2 linked regions of the Hahella sp. HNIBRBA332 genome follow. The protein of the gene in region 1 interacts with the protein of each later gene in a pairwise test. Links are inferred from orthologs where the notes say so. Each region holds a gene or a part of one and is shown in the gene's direction. Other genes may lie near its edges. The genes, in order: typA and rlmKL.

The links.
Region 2: the proteins of typA (region 1) and rlmKL interact in binary tests that used the Escherichia coli proteins (3 or more experiments, as listed by UniProt). The link is inferred for Hahella sp. HNIBRBA332 from one-to-one orthologs.

What each region holds. Positions count from the first base shown.
Region 1 is NZ_CP132203.1:4,768,884-4,776,540, reverse strand. The notes cover bases 1-2,926. They hold typA (translational GTPase TypA), read left to right. Parts: upstream 1-517; coding sequence 518-2,335; downstream 2,336-2,926. Other genes in these bases: O5O45_RS21100 (alpha/beta fold hydrolase), read left to right, coding at 2,435-2,926; glnA (glutamate--ammonia ligase), read right to left, coding at 1-63. Outside these bases: more of O5O45_RS21100, read left to right, coding at 2,927-3,394; dtd (D-aminoacyl-tRNA deacylase), read left to right, coding at 3,488-3,928; O5O45_RS21090 (porin), read left to right, coding at 4,674-5,621; O5O45_RS21085 (CYTH domain-containing protein), read left to right, coding at 5,731-6,651; O5O45_RS21080 (DUF547 domain-containing protein), read left to right, coding at 6,675-7,475; glnE (bifunctional [glutamate--ammonia ligase]-adenylyl-L-tyrosine phosphorylase/[glutamate--ammonia-ligase] adenylyltransferase), read left to right, coding at 7,573-7,657. UniProt on the Escherichia coli protein: A 50S ribosomal subunit assembly protein with GTPase and nucleotide-independent chaperone activity, required for 50S subunit assembly at low temperatures, may also play a role in translation.
Region 2 is NZ_CP132203.1:608,958-616,671, forward strand. The notes cover bases 1-2,983. They hold rlmKL (bifunctional 23S rRNA (guanine(2069)-N(7))-methyltransferase RlmK/23S rRNA (guanine(2445)-N(2))-methyltransferase RlmL), read left to right. Parts: upstream 1-406; coding sequence 407-2,560; downstream 2,561-2,983. Other genes in these bases: rmf (ribosome modulation factor), read right to left, coding at 1-109; O5O45_RS02950 (porin family protein), read right to left, coding at 2,583-2,983. Also shown: more of O5O45_RS02950, read right to left, coding at 2,984-3,173; O5O45_RS02955 (hypothetical protein), read right to left, coding at 3,316-3,867; O5O45_RS02960 (hypothetical protein), read left to right, coding at 4,092-4,631; O5O45_RS02965 (hypothetical protein), read right to left, coding at 4,655-5,149; O5O45_RS02970 (hypothetical protein), read left to right, coding at 5,333-7,714. UniProt on the Escherichia coli protein: Specifically methylates the guanine in position 2445 (m2G2445) and the guanine in position 2069 (m7G2069) of 23S rRNA. Methylation occurs before assembly of 23S rRNA into 50S subunits.

The sequences.
Region 1 (7,657 bases):
AAAGCGCATATCAACCCATTTAACTTCGTGCTCTTTAATAAGATTCAGAGTTTTCTCTGACATTCCAGTTACTCCGTAAGATTTTATTTATGTTGAGGTGAAACCGAAACACTGCAGTAGTGTATCCTCGCCACCATGAAACAGACCCGTGGAGGGGAGAGCGTTCCGGGAAGTCTAACGAGCGCAAAAATACTATCACGCCTCATGGTCAGTTGCTTCTGGTTTTCCTGATTAGCAAATTATTTGCCAAGAGATTTTTTGATCATAACTCCTTGTTTTTAAAAGACGCCATGAACTGTGAGCGTGACGACTTCTCTAACCTTTCAATAGGTTTGCACTATCATGGTGCGAATTTTGGGGCGGCTGTGCGCTTTTGGGGCGCCGTGCACCATTTTGGTATCAGGCTAAGAATAGATAAATTTTCGGGAGGGTGTATAAAGATGTATAAAAAAGATTCAGGCGTCAGCTATAATGTCGCGCCCTCAGCCCATGACTGTTTATTTTGCAGGTGTTTTTTGTGATCGAGAAATTAAGAAATATTGCTATTATTGCCCACGTTGACCACGGTAAAACCACTCTGGTCGACAAACTCCTTCAGCAGTCGGGCACCTTAGGCCGCAAGGACATGGACGCTGAACGCGTTATGGATTCCAATGACCAGGAACGAGAGCGCGGCATTACTATATTGGCGAAAAATACCGCCATCAAGTGGAATGATTACCGAATTAATATCGTAGATACTCCTGGACACGCCGACTTTGGCGGCGAAGTTGAACGTGTTCTGTCTATGGTTGACTCTGTTCTCCTGCTCGTCGATGCAGTTGACGGTCCTATGCCGCAAACTCGCTTCGTGACTCAAAAAGCGTTTGCTCGTGGGCTGAAGCCTATCGTTGTTGTCAATAAAGTGGATCGTCCTGGCGCTCGTCCTGATTGGGTCGTCGGTGAAGTGATGGATCTTTTTGACCGCCTAGGCGCTACAGAAGAGCAGCTAGACTTCCCTGTTATTTATGCTTCAGCGTTGAACGGCATTGCGGGACTTGAGCCGGATGCATTGCAACAAGACATGACGCCTCTGTTTGAAATGGTGGTTGAAAAGGTTCCCGCTCCTTCTGTCGATGTTAATGGCCCCTTCCAGATGCAGATCAGCGCCCTCGATTACAACAGCTATGTTGGCGTTATCGGAATTGGTCGCGTTTCGCGCGGTAAAGTAAAAACTAATACGCCTGTTGTTGTGGTTGATCGCGATGGCGGCAAGCGTAATGGGCGCGTATTAACCGTAATGGGCTATCACGGCCTGCAGCGCGTGGACGTGCCTGAGGCGGAAGCCGGGGACATTATCTGTGTTACTGGTTTGGATGAGTTGAATATCTCCGATACGCTATGTAGCCCGGAACGTCCGGAAGCACTTCCCGCGTTGATCGTAGATGAGCCGACCGTCAGCATGACATTCCAGGTCAATGACTCGCCATTCGCTGGTAAAGAAGGTAAGTACGTTACCAGTAGAAATATCAAGGAAAGATTGGAGAAAGAGCTGCTGTACAACGTAGCGTTGCGTGTAGAGCAAGGCGACTCTCCTGACAAATTCATTGTATCTGGTCGCGGTGAGTTGCATTTATCCGTTTTGATCGAGACCATGCGTCGTGAAGGGTTTGAATTAGGCGTTTCCCGTCCAGAAGTTATCGTAAAAGAGATTGATGGACAGAAGGTCGAGCCCTACGAGCAGGTTATTATCGACGTGGAGGATGAGCACCAGGGATCGATCATGGAGGTGATGGGGCTGCGTCGCGGTGAGTTGGTCAACATGATCCCGGACGGCAAAGGACGTACTCGTTTAGAGTTTATTGTGCCTTCTCGCGGCTTGATTGGTTTCCGCTCTCAGTTTCTTACCATGACTTCAGGTACAGGCATTCTGACCCATATCTTTGATCATTACGGCCCTGTGAAAGAAGGTGTGAACGTTGAACGTAACAATGGCGTTCTTATCTCAAATGTGGCGGGTAAAGTGTTGGCGTATGCGCTGTTTAACCTACAGGACCGTGGTCGTCTGTTCGTGGATCCAAACATTGAAGTCTACGAAGGCATGATTATCGGTCTGCATAGTCGAGATAACGATTTGGTTGTTAATCCGACCAAGGCCAAGCAGTTGACCAATATTCGCGCAGCTGGTACGGACGAGAATATTCTTCTGACTCCGCCGATTCGTTTTTCTCTGGAGCAGGCGTTAGAGTTCGTTGAAGACGATGAACTGGTTGAAGTGACGCCCAGCAATATCAGGATTCGCAAGAAGTTGCTGAAAGAGCACGAGCGTAAGCGCGCTGACCGTACTAAGGACTGAAATCCAAAAGTAATTGGATAAAGTGATCTATAAAGTTTTCGGCTTTTCCGCAGAGTGCTATAGTTCTTTCGAGTTAAAGGACAATGCTGGAAAAGCCGAATGCTCACCTTATACCCAGATCTAAAGCCTCACAAAGAACATTTCCTTCCTGTAGATAATCTTCACACAATTTATATTGAGGAGTCCGGCAATAAAGACGGACTGCCAGTATTGTTTGTGCATGACGGGCCAGGATACGGCTCAGACCCATTCTGTCGACGCCTGCTGGACTCTGAGCGTTTCCGTATCATCATGATGGATCAGAGGGGCTGCGGTAAATCTACGCCATTAGCTGAGACTAATCATAACCGTCCAGATATTCTTATCCAGGATATTGAGCGGGTGAGGCAACACCTGGCCATTGATAAATGGATGCTGATTGGGATGGGATGGGGGGGCTTTCTGTCGCAACAATATGCCTGCGCCCACCCTGAAACCGTATTAGGAGTGGTGATTTCTGGTTACTTTGTTGCTGATGCGGCGGGGATTTCATGGATGCTGGCGGAAGGGGCCCCAAAAATGTTTCCAGATGCCTGGCATGAAGTGATGAAGGATTGCCCGCAAGAAGGCGTTGAGCAAATACTAAGCTACTTTTCAAAATATCTGAGTGGCGCGAACGAGCTGCTTCAGATACAGGCCGCAAAGCAGTGGGCTGCATGGGTGGCTAAGATTTCCACTCTTCATCCTTGTCAGGACTTGGTGGATAGATTGACACACCCTCACCAAGCCATTTCTTTGGCGATATTGGGCTGTAAGTTCTATCAGGAGCTGACCGACAAGCCAGCGAGCTCAGAAGCTCATCTAAAAGACATACCGGGCATCATTGTTCATGGCCGTTATGACGCTATTTCTCCCTTGGCGAGAGCGTTTGACCTGCACCAAAACTGGGCAGGTAGCGATTTGTACATCATTAGAGACGCTGGTCACTCAGTGAGAGATCCTGCGATGGTTGATGCGATGATTAAATCTATTGGCTCTATGGCGGATAGGATCGGTGGCGTATCGAAACTTAATGGCTAGTCCTATTGACAGTTAAGTAATAGGCAGTTTTAATGCCGCAAATGTTTAAAAAGGCTGTAACAGTTCCTTAAAGATTAAGCGCGAGCGTAATAAATGATCGGACTGATTCAACGCGTTGCGCATGCTTCCGTCAAAGTGGATGGAGAGACAGTTGGTTCAATCGGTGAAGGCATTCTCGTTTTGCTGGCGGTTGAACCAAATGACACCGAGCGTCAGGCGGAAAGACTGTTAGATAGAATTGTGGGCTACCGTATTTTTGCTGATACGAATGGCAAGATGAATCTAAGCCTCAAGGACATAGATGGAGAGTTGTTGGTTGTATCGCAGTTCACGTTGGCGGCTGATACAAAAAAAGGAATGAGACCAAGTTTTTCTTCTGCAGCTTCGCCTGAATTAGGCGAGAAGCTTTACGATCATTTTGTTAATAAGGCTTCAATAATAGTAAGCAAGGTTCAGACGGGAGAGTTTGGTGCGGACATGGAAGTGACGCTGGCCAATGTTGGCCCAACAACATTTTCGCTTCGTGTGGAGTAAAAGAGTATTGAAATTAAGAGTTTTATGCTTTACGCCTGCTCAGCAAAATCGAGTGGTTTGAAGCTACTTGGGTTTCGGAAATCCACTATGGGATGGATGGCCCAATAATATAATTCCTTTGTTATAGTACTGGTGCGCTTCTATGTATGTTTGTTTAGGTAAAGAAAGCTGCGCCAATATCAGGCGATTAAAGAGCACGCAAAGCGGTCGATTTAACTGCTTGATTGTAAAAAGTTTTGGTTTTTTAGGGGGAAGCCCCCTCGGCCTTTTTAGGGCTTGAAAGTAGATTTTTTGTTACAAAAAAAAATGCCATAGAGGCACTTTTTGGTTGCAAAAACGACAACATTGTATTACATATGGTTATTAATTTTCTTGTTTAGGAAAGTTGTATAACCCGTTGTTTGTAAGGATTTTTTGCCTCTCTGCAAAAAGAGCTGTCAAGGCTTTGATGGTAAGTTGTTGATAGAGTGGAAATTTAAGCCTTTTTGGCTGACCTTCAGTGAAGAAATGTAGACCTCTGTGAAGAGGCCTGATTTGCGAAAATCTATCAACATTTAAAAACTGATGGGGTGCGGCGAAAAAGGAGGCTTTGATATAGACAAAACATCGGATTGAAAAATGTCATTAAGTTGACATAATCACGAACTATAAATTGGCGAAAATTTTTTGCCTATATAAAGAAAAATGTGGCTTTTAACCATCAATCTTCGAAAGAAGTTGATTTAACACACAAAAGGAAGACGAAATGAAAAAGACTTTGATCGCTTCAGCTGTTGCCGCTGCAACGATTTCTTCTACCACTTTTGCGATGGATCCGGCCTCTGAGCTGGCTGCTCGTTTAGATTCCATGCCTACCGTTTACGGTAACATTCAGTTAGTTCAGTCGTATGTAAATGTTGATACTGGTGCTGGTGAAGCCAGCAACACTGACTTTGCTGATAATGGGTCTACTATCGGTTTCAAACACAAGCATGAAATTATGCCTGGCGTTGAAGGCTTCTTCAAAGCAGAGTTTCACTTTGATGCTGATGACCAAGCTACCAATAAAGGCTTAGGCGAGAAGTTTGATGAAGCCTTTATCGGTGTTAAAGGTGACTTCGGTACTGTTTTGGCGGGTTCAGAAGATACCGTTTATGAGTGGGTTGACCAAATTGACTTGTTTGAATCCGTAGGTGTTGCTGGTGACGTGGCGGGAATGGCAGAGAGTGATACTCTGCATTACTATTCCCCAAGCTTTAGCGGTTTCACTGTTGGTGTGACTAAGTCTTTGGAAGGTGGTTCTGAGTATACCGCTTCTGTTGCTGCTAAGTATGAAATGGAAGCGCTGCAGGTTGTATTGGGTTACGCAATTAATGACTTGGATGGTGGTGAAGACGTAATCGGTTTGTCTGGTTCATACAAATTCGGCGACTTCAAAGTAATCGGTCAGTTCGAGACTCAAGACGAAAACGTTGATTTTTGGGCGCTTGGTGGTGTTTACACCATGGGGGCAACTCAGTTCGCAGCAGCATATGGCTTTGCTGACTTTGAGAGCGATGAAGAAGCAAGTGAAATTACACTTCAGGCCCTGCACAATCTGTCTGACAACATGTATGTGTATGTTGAGTATGACCTGAAAACTGTAGAACCTGCAGGCGGTGGTGATGACACTGACATTGAGACTTTCAATGTTGGCGCAACCTACGCGTTCTAATATTGTCTGAAAGTATTTTCAGAAAGAAAACCGGCTCTCAGAGCCGGTTTTTTTTTGCTCAAAATAATATAAGAAGCTGGCGATTTATGTGGGCGTGCGGAGAAAAATCATGAAAGAAATCGAGGTTAAGCTTTCTTTTCCTCGAAAGAGGCTGTCAAGAACGTATTCTGATCTCATAGAAATCTGGGGGAATCCGAACTCAAGCTCAATACTCCAAAATGTATATTACGACACTCCTAACTTTGCTATGCAGCGCTCAAAGATTGCTTTGAGAATACGGAATCATGGAGATACCTGGGAGCAAACTCTGAAGGGGAGCGGCAGGTGTGTGGCTGGTTTGCATGTTCGTGACGAGTGGAACTGGCAATTATCAGAAAATAAGTTGGATATTACGAAACTTTCAAAGGTGGAAGCTGTCAAAGGTATAGAGTTGGAGAGGGTTGGGCCTGTCTTTGAAACCAAATTTGAGCGTACCAAATGGATGGTAGAGGTTGGCGGAAGCGTATTTGAGTTGGCTTTAGATATTGGTGAAATTCGCAGTGCTGGTGGAGTTCAACCCATATCCGAGATTGAAATTGAGCTCAAAGAAGGCGATGTGTCTTGCGTTATAGCTGTGGCTGAGAAAATAGCTAAGCAAGTTCCCTGTTGGTTGAGTAAGAAAAGCAAAGCGGCTCGTGGATACAGTCTTGCAGGAGTCACTGCGACTGAGCGGGAGTGTGATCCTGAGCGCATAGTAAGTACACTGCTCGATGAATTAATTGATGAATTGGCATGCTATATGGAAGCTGCAGCCAACGATGATGGCAAGGATTGGTATCAGTACGTTGAATGTATGGCTGGGATAAGCTCACTACTGACTTTAAGTGGTTCCAAAGGAAACATGATGGGGCAGTTAGTTAAAGCTGAAGTTGAGTCTTTATTTCAGTGGTTAAGTAGAGAGCAAGGGGTTGGTTTTTCTGAGTATATACTTAACTCCACAGCGCCTGGCTTGATAGGTTTGGAAGTGCTGAGGAGGGAGCTAACGGGTTAATTCTGCTTTCAGAAGGTAAGAGTATGCGCATCAATTTGAGGTCTATTTGCTTCTTATGTACAGCGTTAGCTGCTTTTATTGCATTTACAGCAAACGCCAAGGAACCAGACTGGTCGGCATACTCAGAGCTACTGCGGCAATATGTTAAACCTGATCACAAAGAATATATGGATGCCAACTTTGTCGACTATGGGGCGTTAAAAGGAAATGAGAAATTTGCCAAATTAGTCGAGCAGATCGCTACCTTCCCTTTGTCTGATCTTGAGACTCCTGAAGAGCGTATGGCCTTTTACCTAAATGGCTATAATATTCTCGCTATCAAAATGGTCGTCGATAACTGGCCAATTACTAAGCTTAAATCGTTGGGTTCCTTCTTTAAGCCCGTTTGGACGTTTGATGCAGGGGTCTTGTGTGGAGAGAAGGTGACTCTGCGTTATTTGGAGCATGGAATTCTTCGTAAGATGGGTGATCCAAGGATTCACATGGCGCTTAACTGTGCATCTATGAGTTGCCCAGACTTACGTATTGAGCCTTATACTGCGAGTAATCTCAATCAGCAGTTGGAAGAGCAATCAAAAAAATATTTAACGCAGGAAAATAAAGGGATTGTAATAGAGAATGATGTTATCCACTTGTCTAGTATATTTGGCTGGTTTGAGGATGATTTCGCAGTGGTAGGTGGGGTTGAGGCGTTTGTCCGTAAGTATCGACGAGACTTACCTATGAATATTAAGTTCTCTACGGACTTGCCTTACAACTGGAATGTTAATGCTACTTTGAATCGTTCAGAGTTGAGGCAGGCATTGGCAAAGAGCGATTGGTAATTTATTAACATAAGGGCGTCACACATTGAAGCGTTAGCTATGGTTCTGATCGTGCTATTCTGAGGAAAAGAAATTCTGATCAGGGGAGCACAGACTAATGGCTGCGCCAAGCGAGCTAAAGTTATATCCGTCAGCAATTCATCCAGCGATTCAGAAGTATTGGGATGAGTTTGCTGGCCTGC
Region 2 (7,714 bases), 4.2 Mb from region 1 along the record:
GCATTTGAGGATTGGCGGCGGGACATAAATCTTTTGACCGGCCGCTTACGCCGGCACGGTAACCCTTGAGGTACGCTCTTTCGAACATATCGCGCTTCTGTCTTCTCATTCTTTAATGACCTCACCAATTTCTGGGTTAGACAGGAATTCAAACAGATAAACTTTTGAATCGGAATTTGGACTAGAAAGCATCTCCTTATCGTCTGATCGTGTACGAGGGGATATATATCAGAGTAATAGCGCTACACTTTCAAGTTAAGCCAAATTTAATTTCGATGTACACGAATTATTTCATCTATGTGACGGTTTTTTTATAGTTTTGTGGAATTAAATCCGGTTAAGCGCTTGATCGCCTTAGAACCGTCTTTAACCCTTGATATGCAACGATTTGTAACGGCGTAGGAATATGAATGAATTTTCATTGTTTGCAAGCTGTCCCAAAGGACTGGAGTATGTGCTCGCAGACGAATTAAAGACTCTGGGCGCGGAAGTGCTTAAAACCAATCCTGCTGGAGTTGAGGCGAAGGCGGATCTTGCCGGTGTTTACCGAATTTGCCTGGGCTCCCGTCTCGCTAACCGGGTGCTGCGATTATTGCAGTCCACCCGCACTGCTACCCGGGATGGTCTGTATCAGGCTGCTTCCGAGGTGAATTGGAGCGAGCACCTGCGTCCAGGAGAAAGCTATTGGATCGCGGCGTTTGGCTCCAGTGGCGATATCCGACACTCTCGCTTTGGCGCGCAGGTGGTCAAAGACGCCATTAACGATCACTTTCGCGACCGTGACCTGGCGCTGCCCGTCATCGATAAGCGTTCCGGCGTGCAAACTGTGCAGTTGAATCTGGCGAAGACCATTACATTGGGGCTGGATCTGGCGGGTAGAAGTCTGCACCAGCGTGGATACCGACAAGAGGGCGCGGCGGCGCCTTTAAAAGAAAATCTGGCGGCGGCCATTCTTTATCGCGCTGGCTGGCCAGAGCTATGTGGAGAGGATGGCTGCTTTGTCGATCCCATGTGCGGCTCCGGCACTTTGGTGGTGGAGGCGGCGATGATTGCGATGAATATCGCGCCGGGATTGCTGAACCCACACTTTCTGTTTGAAAAAGCCCCCTGGCATGATCCGGAAGTCTGGCGTGGAGTCTACGAAGAGGCGATGGAAAAAGCGGTGCTGGGCAAGCGACGCTGGCGCGGCGCGATATTCGGCTGTGACCTGAACCCTGCTGCTATCCGCACTGCCAAGCGCAATCTGTCCCGCGCAGGACTTGATCGCTGGGTGAAGCTGGAAACGGCAAGCGCGATGGACTTTACTCCGGATACGGAAGGCTGCGGGCGGCGCTTGCTGGTGTGCAATCCTCCCTATGGCGAGCGTTTGGGGCAGGAATTGGAGCTGCGTTCACTGTATCGGGCGTTGGGGCGGAGGCTGAAAACCGCATATGGTGAATGGAAAGCGGGCATTTTCACTTCCAGCGTCAACTTGGCGAAAGAAATCGGGCTGCGGGCGGACAAGCAATACCATCTTTATAACGGTCCTCTGGCCACGACGCTGTATTTATTTGATATATACGGGAACCGACCTGAGGCGGAAGCGCCGCGCAAACCTCAGAACGCCTCTCTTGAAGGCATCTCCGAGCAAGCGCAAATGTTTCGCAATCGACTGAGTAAGAATCTGGCGAAGTGGAGCAAATGGGCGAAGAAGCAGCAGCTTAGCGCTTATCGGATCTATGATGCGGATATGCCGGAGTACGCTGTCGCCATCGACTGGTATGACGGCGGAATCATCGTGCAGGAATATGCGCCGCCGAAATCCGTGGATGAAGAAAAGGCGCGCCAACGCCTGTTGGACGTTTTGGAAGTCACCCCGGCGGTGCTGGGGATCGACGGTGGGCAGCTGTTTCTCAAGCAGCGTAAAAAGCAGAAAGGCATGCTGCAGTACGAGAAAACGGACTCCAGTCGCAAGGAGCGCATGGTAGAAGAGCATGGTTGCCGGTTCTGGGTGAACCTGTCCGATTACTTGGACTCAGGGCTCTTCCTTGATCACCGTCCAACCCGTTACTGGATTCAACGGCATAGCTCGGGCAAGCGCTTTCTGAATCTGTTCTGTTACACAGGAGCGGCTTCTGTCCATGCGGCGGCGGGCGGCGCTGCGACCACCACCAGTGTGGATATGTCGCAAACCTATCTGAGCTGGGCGGAGCGTAACTTTCACCTTAATAAGCTGAGCGGCCCCCACCGTTTTGTGCGCGCGAACGTCCTGGAGTGGCTGAAAGCCGAGCGCAATACATACGATCTGATATTCCTTGATCCTCCTACATTCTCCAACTCCAAAAAAATGGAGGATGTACTGGATATTCAGCGGGATCATGCCGGGCTGATTGAAGATTGCATGCGGTTGCTGGCGCCGGGAGGGGTATTGATCTTTTCCTGTAACTATCGACGCTTCAAGCTGGACTCAGGCATTGAGGAGCGTTTTGCGGTGGAAAATCATACCACCGCCAGCATTCCTGAAGACTTCAAGCGCAACGAACGGATTCATCAGTGCTGGCATATCCGCCATAACGCTTGAGTAAGTGCGTGTAGCGCCGGGTTTAGAACTCGTATTTCAGACCGGCGCTAAGCTGCATGGTGCGGATCGCAGTCTCCGTGTCGCGGTGAATGCGGCCGAACTCCAGAACGCCCCAGAGGTCGCCAGTGACCTTGATTTCCGTTCCTAGTGCGTAGCTGACGCTGAAGCTGCTGTCGGTGAGGTCTTCCGGAATGTTTTGATGAGCGTCTGGATCGTCTTTAGAGACCTTGCCCTTCATATGGGTGAATCCGAACAAGGCGTATACAGACAGATAATCCGTAGCCGGATACTGCGCGCCCATATACCAGCTGGCGAAGTAGTCCATACCGATATCCAGTCCCGGTTTTGCTTCCTCTTCATCCAGCCCCATGCCAGCGCGAAACTCGGTTTTGACGTAGTCGGTCAGGTAGGAGCCATAGCTAAGCGTGACGCCTGTCGTGCTGGCGCTGTTGCTGCCGCCGACCCGTTTGAAATCGAACTGGGTGGCGCTCAGTCCGACATAAGATTTGCCTTCTTTTTCTCCCTCCGCGCGGCTGCCGGGGCTGGCCAGCAAAACCGCCAATACGGTGAGAACGGTTGTGATCGAACGCGGATGACGAATGCGGCGCTTCATTATTATCTGCTTTCCATGAGTTATTTTTATCGGTGCGGCATGCGACCAGAGTAGAGGCGCAATAGGTTGGGATTGTGACTTAAGCGGTCAACGCAGTCACGGAAAAGCGTCACAAATCAATTTGCCGCCTTTGGGGAGGGGCCTAGAGCTCGGCGATGTCCTGCATCTTGGTCTGGATGACGCGGCGCAGCTCGCTTTTTTCGAATTCGCTGGCGCGATGAATGAGCGGCAGGCGCAAGCGATGTAGATGCAGACAGGGGATCTGGTCCTGGAAGGGCTTCAGGTCGCCTTTGACCAGGATGGGCAGAAAAGGGTCGGATTCCGTACGCATTTTATTAAGCACCTCCAGCGCTTTGCGCATAGCGACGGGCTTTGCCGGCGCTTCTGGGTCTTTGGGCTGTATCAGCATGAACATCCCTTTCTGTTTGATCAGCTCGCCGGGAATAATATGAAAGCCGGTGCGGGTGACGGCCTCTTCTTCAATATGGTTGAACGTGTCGTGAAAGGCGTAAGGATCGGGCAATATAACCAGATTACGGTTATAGTCTTCAGGGAAGTGCATGCTGTAATTGGTATAGATTTGCCGTACGGAGCCTGAGAAGACGCAGAGTTTGTTCTCAAACTTCAAGACGAACTCCTGGGCTTTGCTGCGATCGGCGAGCAAGTCCAGGTCCCAGATCAGATCTGAGTTCACGTTGTTCGATATTTCCATGCGGGCGCGTTTAGTTGGCTGATAGGTCTGATTAAAGCGTGAAGACACTGGAAGTTATCTGCAGTCCAGTAAAAACTTAGCAGTGAAGCGGGTAACCAACAAGCCACAAAGGTTTTCAGAAAGGTAATATATTGTTACTTAACTTCCGGCGAGCTTCGGCTTCCGATGAGCAAACCAATAAATTCAATAATAAAGGTGCAAGTGAAATGAGTCAGGGAACTACCGGCAGTCTCTCCGCAATCTCCAAATCACAGGGGGCGGAGCTTATCCATCAGGATGGGGCGTTGATGCAGGCGCTGGGGCAGGCGTTTTTTGAAGTGCAGGCTCTGGAGCATGTGCTGGCCTGTTTATACGGCGCCAGCCCTCATGGACTGGGGGATACATGGAGTCGCGAATTGCGCAGAATGCTGTACACCGTAGAAAGCGGCGGTGTGGAAAAAACCGTGGAAGAGCTGATATTTGATCTGGAGTTGCCGCAGGATCATTGGTTGCAATTGCAGCAGGCGTTGTATCTGCGCGAATGGGTGATCAGCGGTTTTTTCAGTGAGTTCGGCAGCCGCCTGCAGGTGCTGGAGACAGATGTTGGCGAAAAGCTGGTGGAGCGCATGCGCGCCGCTTCCGAAGAGATTTCCAAGGCGGTAATGGATTTGCAGGAGTTGGTGTTTCAGCGTGAGATGGACTGCGATGAGCCTATGTCGGAGCAAGTGCAGCGGGCGGCGCGGTTTTATTGGGTTGGAGCGGAGTAGGGCGGCTGCGCCGCCCGGCATATTCAGCGGAGGCGGCGGGTCAGTTCAGCCATGACGAAAACGTTGTTCTCCGCATTGAAGCCGGAAAGACCGTTTTCCAGCAGAATTTCCTGTCGCCTTTCGAGAAAGGTTTCAAAGTCCAGTTCCGGCAGAAAATCCGTGATCCGCGCCAGTTCAAAAGGCATGTCGGCGTCGAAGGCTTCGAACAGACGTTCCAGCAACTGGGCGTCAGGGTCGAGGCCGTCGACGTACACGGTGGCTTCCGCCAAGTCGCTGGACAGGGCGCGAATGACGTCTTTGCCGGTTTCGCCCTGCTCAAACAAATGTTCCCGGGATAAGCCGTGACTGTGCTGGTAGCCGAAGTCCCAATCCTCCCAGTCGTCCTCTGGAATGATCAACGCCTTTTGGATGGCTCCATCCGGGTCGGTCCAGGCGATACAGATAGGGTAGGCGTCGTCGTCCGGGCTGCTGGCTTCAATGTCCAGGAACAGGGCGTCTTCCAGATGTTTGCTTTTCATAATCAGACTATTTGGGCTCGGCAAGTTATTGACATTTAATTATATTTGCTCAACCTTATTTCACCAAACAGACTTTGCAGGCGCCCGGGAGTCTGAATACGAGAAACGGCGTTGGGATCAGTTATCGAGAGATTCTGACGACTTGAGTCGTATTTTGTCCGTTTTATAGCTATGGATATATTAATGAAATCCTGTCTAGTCGCATGTTTTTTCCTTCTTTTTTGCATTTCCCCGGCTCAGGCCGCCTCTCCGGATATCCCACAGCAACTCGCCGACTGGTCCGGCTGGGTGTTGCACGACCATATTGATAAAGACTGTACCCCTGCGCATGACGGGGGCGGTGCGAAAGTGTGCCTCTGGCTTGGCGCACTGGAGCTGGATCTGGAGATGAAGCGGCTGGACTTCCGTTTTCAGGCGGAAAGTCAGTATGAGGGGTGGCTGTCGCTGCCGGGCTCCGTGCAATTCTGGCCTCACGAAGTGAAGCTGTCCGGTAATCGGGTGGCGGTCATAAATATGGACGGTGTGCCTTCGATCTGGCTTCAGCCCGGAAGTTATCGGGTGCAGGGGCGCATCAGCTGGGAGCAGTTACCGCAAAGCGTTCCATTGCCCAAGTCATTCGCCATGACCAGATTGGCCGCCGTGGCCGCGCTGGAAGGGCGGGCGTATGTGGACAGCGGTTCCGCGCTATGGCTGGTGCGTGATCAACTGCAGGCGAATCTGCAGCCGGATTCTTTGAAAATCAACGTGTTCCGCAAGCTGATCGATGATGAGCCAAAGCTGCTGGAGACGCGTTTGCAGCTGGATGTTTCTGGCGGGGAGCGGGAAGAAGTGCTGGGCGGCTTTCGCTTGTCCGGCTGGGAGCAGATTTCACTGACCAGCAACTTACCAGCGCGAGTTGAAAAGGATGGTCGTCTGCGGATTCAAGTGCGCCCAGGCTCCTGGACGCTGGTGGCGCGTTTTCGCCAGACCAATCGTACGGATGCTTTCTCTATGGAGCCTGAGCCAGGAGGCGTCTGGCCTGAATCGGAATTGTGGGTGGTGGAGACGCAGCCTCAGTTACGTCGTGTGGAAATAGAAGGGCGCGTTGTTGATCCGCAGCAGACTCTGTTGCCCCAGGAGTGGCGGACATTGCCGGCGTTTCGGGTGGCGGAAGGTTCGCCTCTGGATTTGAAGGAAATTGAGCGGGGCCTCACATCTCTGGCGGGTAATCGTATTCGGCAGCATACCCAGGGCTGGCTGGCGTTCGATCAAAGTCGCTGGATCTGGCGCGATCGTCTGACGGGTGAAATGTCGCAGGGGTGGCGTTTGGAGCAAGGCGCGCCTTATGAGTTAGGGAAGGTGGATCTGTCAGGGCGGGCGCAATTGGTCACACAGTCGCGTCAGGACTCCAATCGGGGCGTGGAAGTACGGCGCGCCGACCTCGACATGACGGCGGTCAGTAGTTCGCCGGTAGAGCGTGAGGCCGCCGCGTTTGTGATTCCCGCCAGCGGCTGGCGCGATGGCGGCGGCAGTCTGAATCTTGAGAATGTCTCCAGCGACGTCAATTTACCGCCGGGTTGGTGGCCTTTGGCCGCTTCCGGCGTGGACCGCAGTGCGGGAACCTGGTTTGACCGATGGTCTTTGTGGGATTTATTCCTGCTGCTGTTGATAACCGCAGCGGTGGCGCGTTTGGAAGGCGTCGTGTGGGGAGGGGTGACGGTAGTGGCGCTGGGATTCGCCTATCACGAAATCTATGCGCCGGTGGCGGTGTGGTTGCTGTTGATTATCCCCAATGCGTTACTGCGCGTGGTTCGTCCCGGCTGGATGTTGAAACTGGTTACCGGCTGGCGTTGGGGAGCATTGCTGATATTGGCGGGTATGCTGCTGAACTATGGTGTGGCCCAGGTGCGTATGGCGATATATCCGCAGTTGGAGCGTGACTCCGGTGTAGTTTACTCGGCAGATCATGCAACGATGGGGCGTGAGGTGGATGCGGAAGAGGATATGCAGAGCGCTTATATGTTGCAGGAATCAATGGAGCCCGCGCCGCCTGCGCTGATGAGCGCGCCAATGTCTTTGAGGGAAAAGCAGCCTGAAGATGTGGCGCCGGAGGCTCCTGCGCCAACTGGGCCAGGGGTGCCGGACTGGAGTTGGAAAAAAGTGAATCTTACCTGGCAGGGGCCGCTGAGCGGTGATGAAAACGCCAAGTTGTATGTATTGAGCCCCATGCAAACAGGGTTCGCGCGTATTGTCCATTTTGCGCTGCTGGTGGTGCTGTTGGCTTGCCTGGTAGGGCGGCGTGGCGGGCGCAACGACAAGGGGGATGACTCGCCGCAACCTGGCGTCACCACTAAGCTGGCGGGATTGGCGCTGCTGGCTCCTCTTGCGCTGATGGCTCCGGCGGAGCGGGCGCACGCCGATACTGGTTATCCCAGTCCGGAAATGTTGCAAGCGCTGGAGCAACGTTTGACTGCGCCGCCGGCCTGTGCTCCCCGCTGCGTGGATGTTAATTCCGCCAACCTGATTCTGGATGGTTACAGTCTGACATTGTCGCTGGAAGTCAGTTCGTTGCAGCCGATTGCTTTG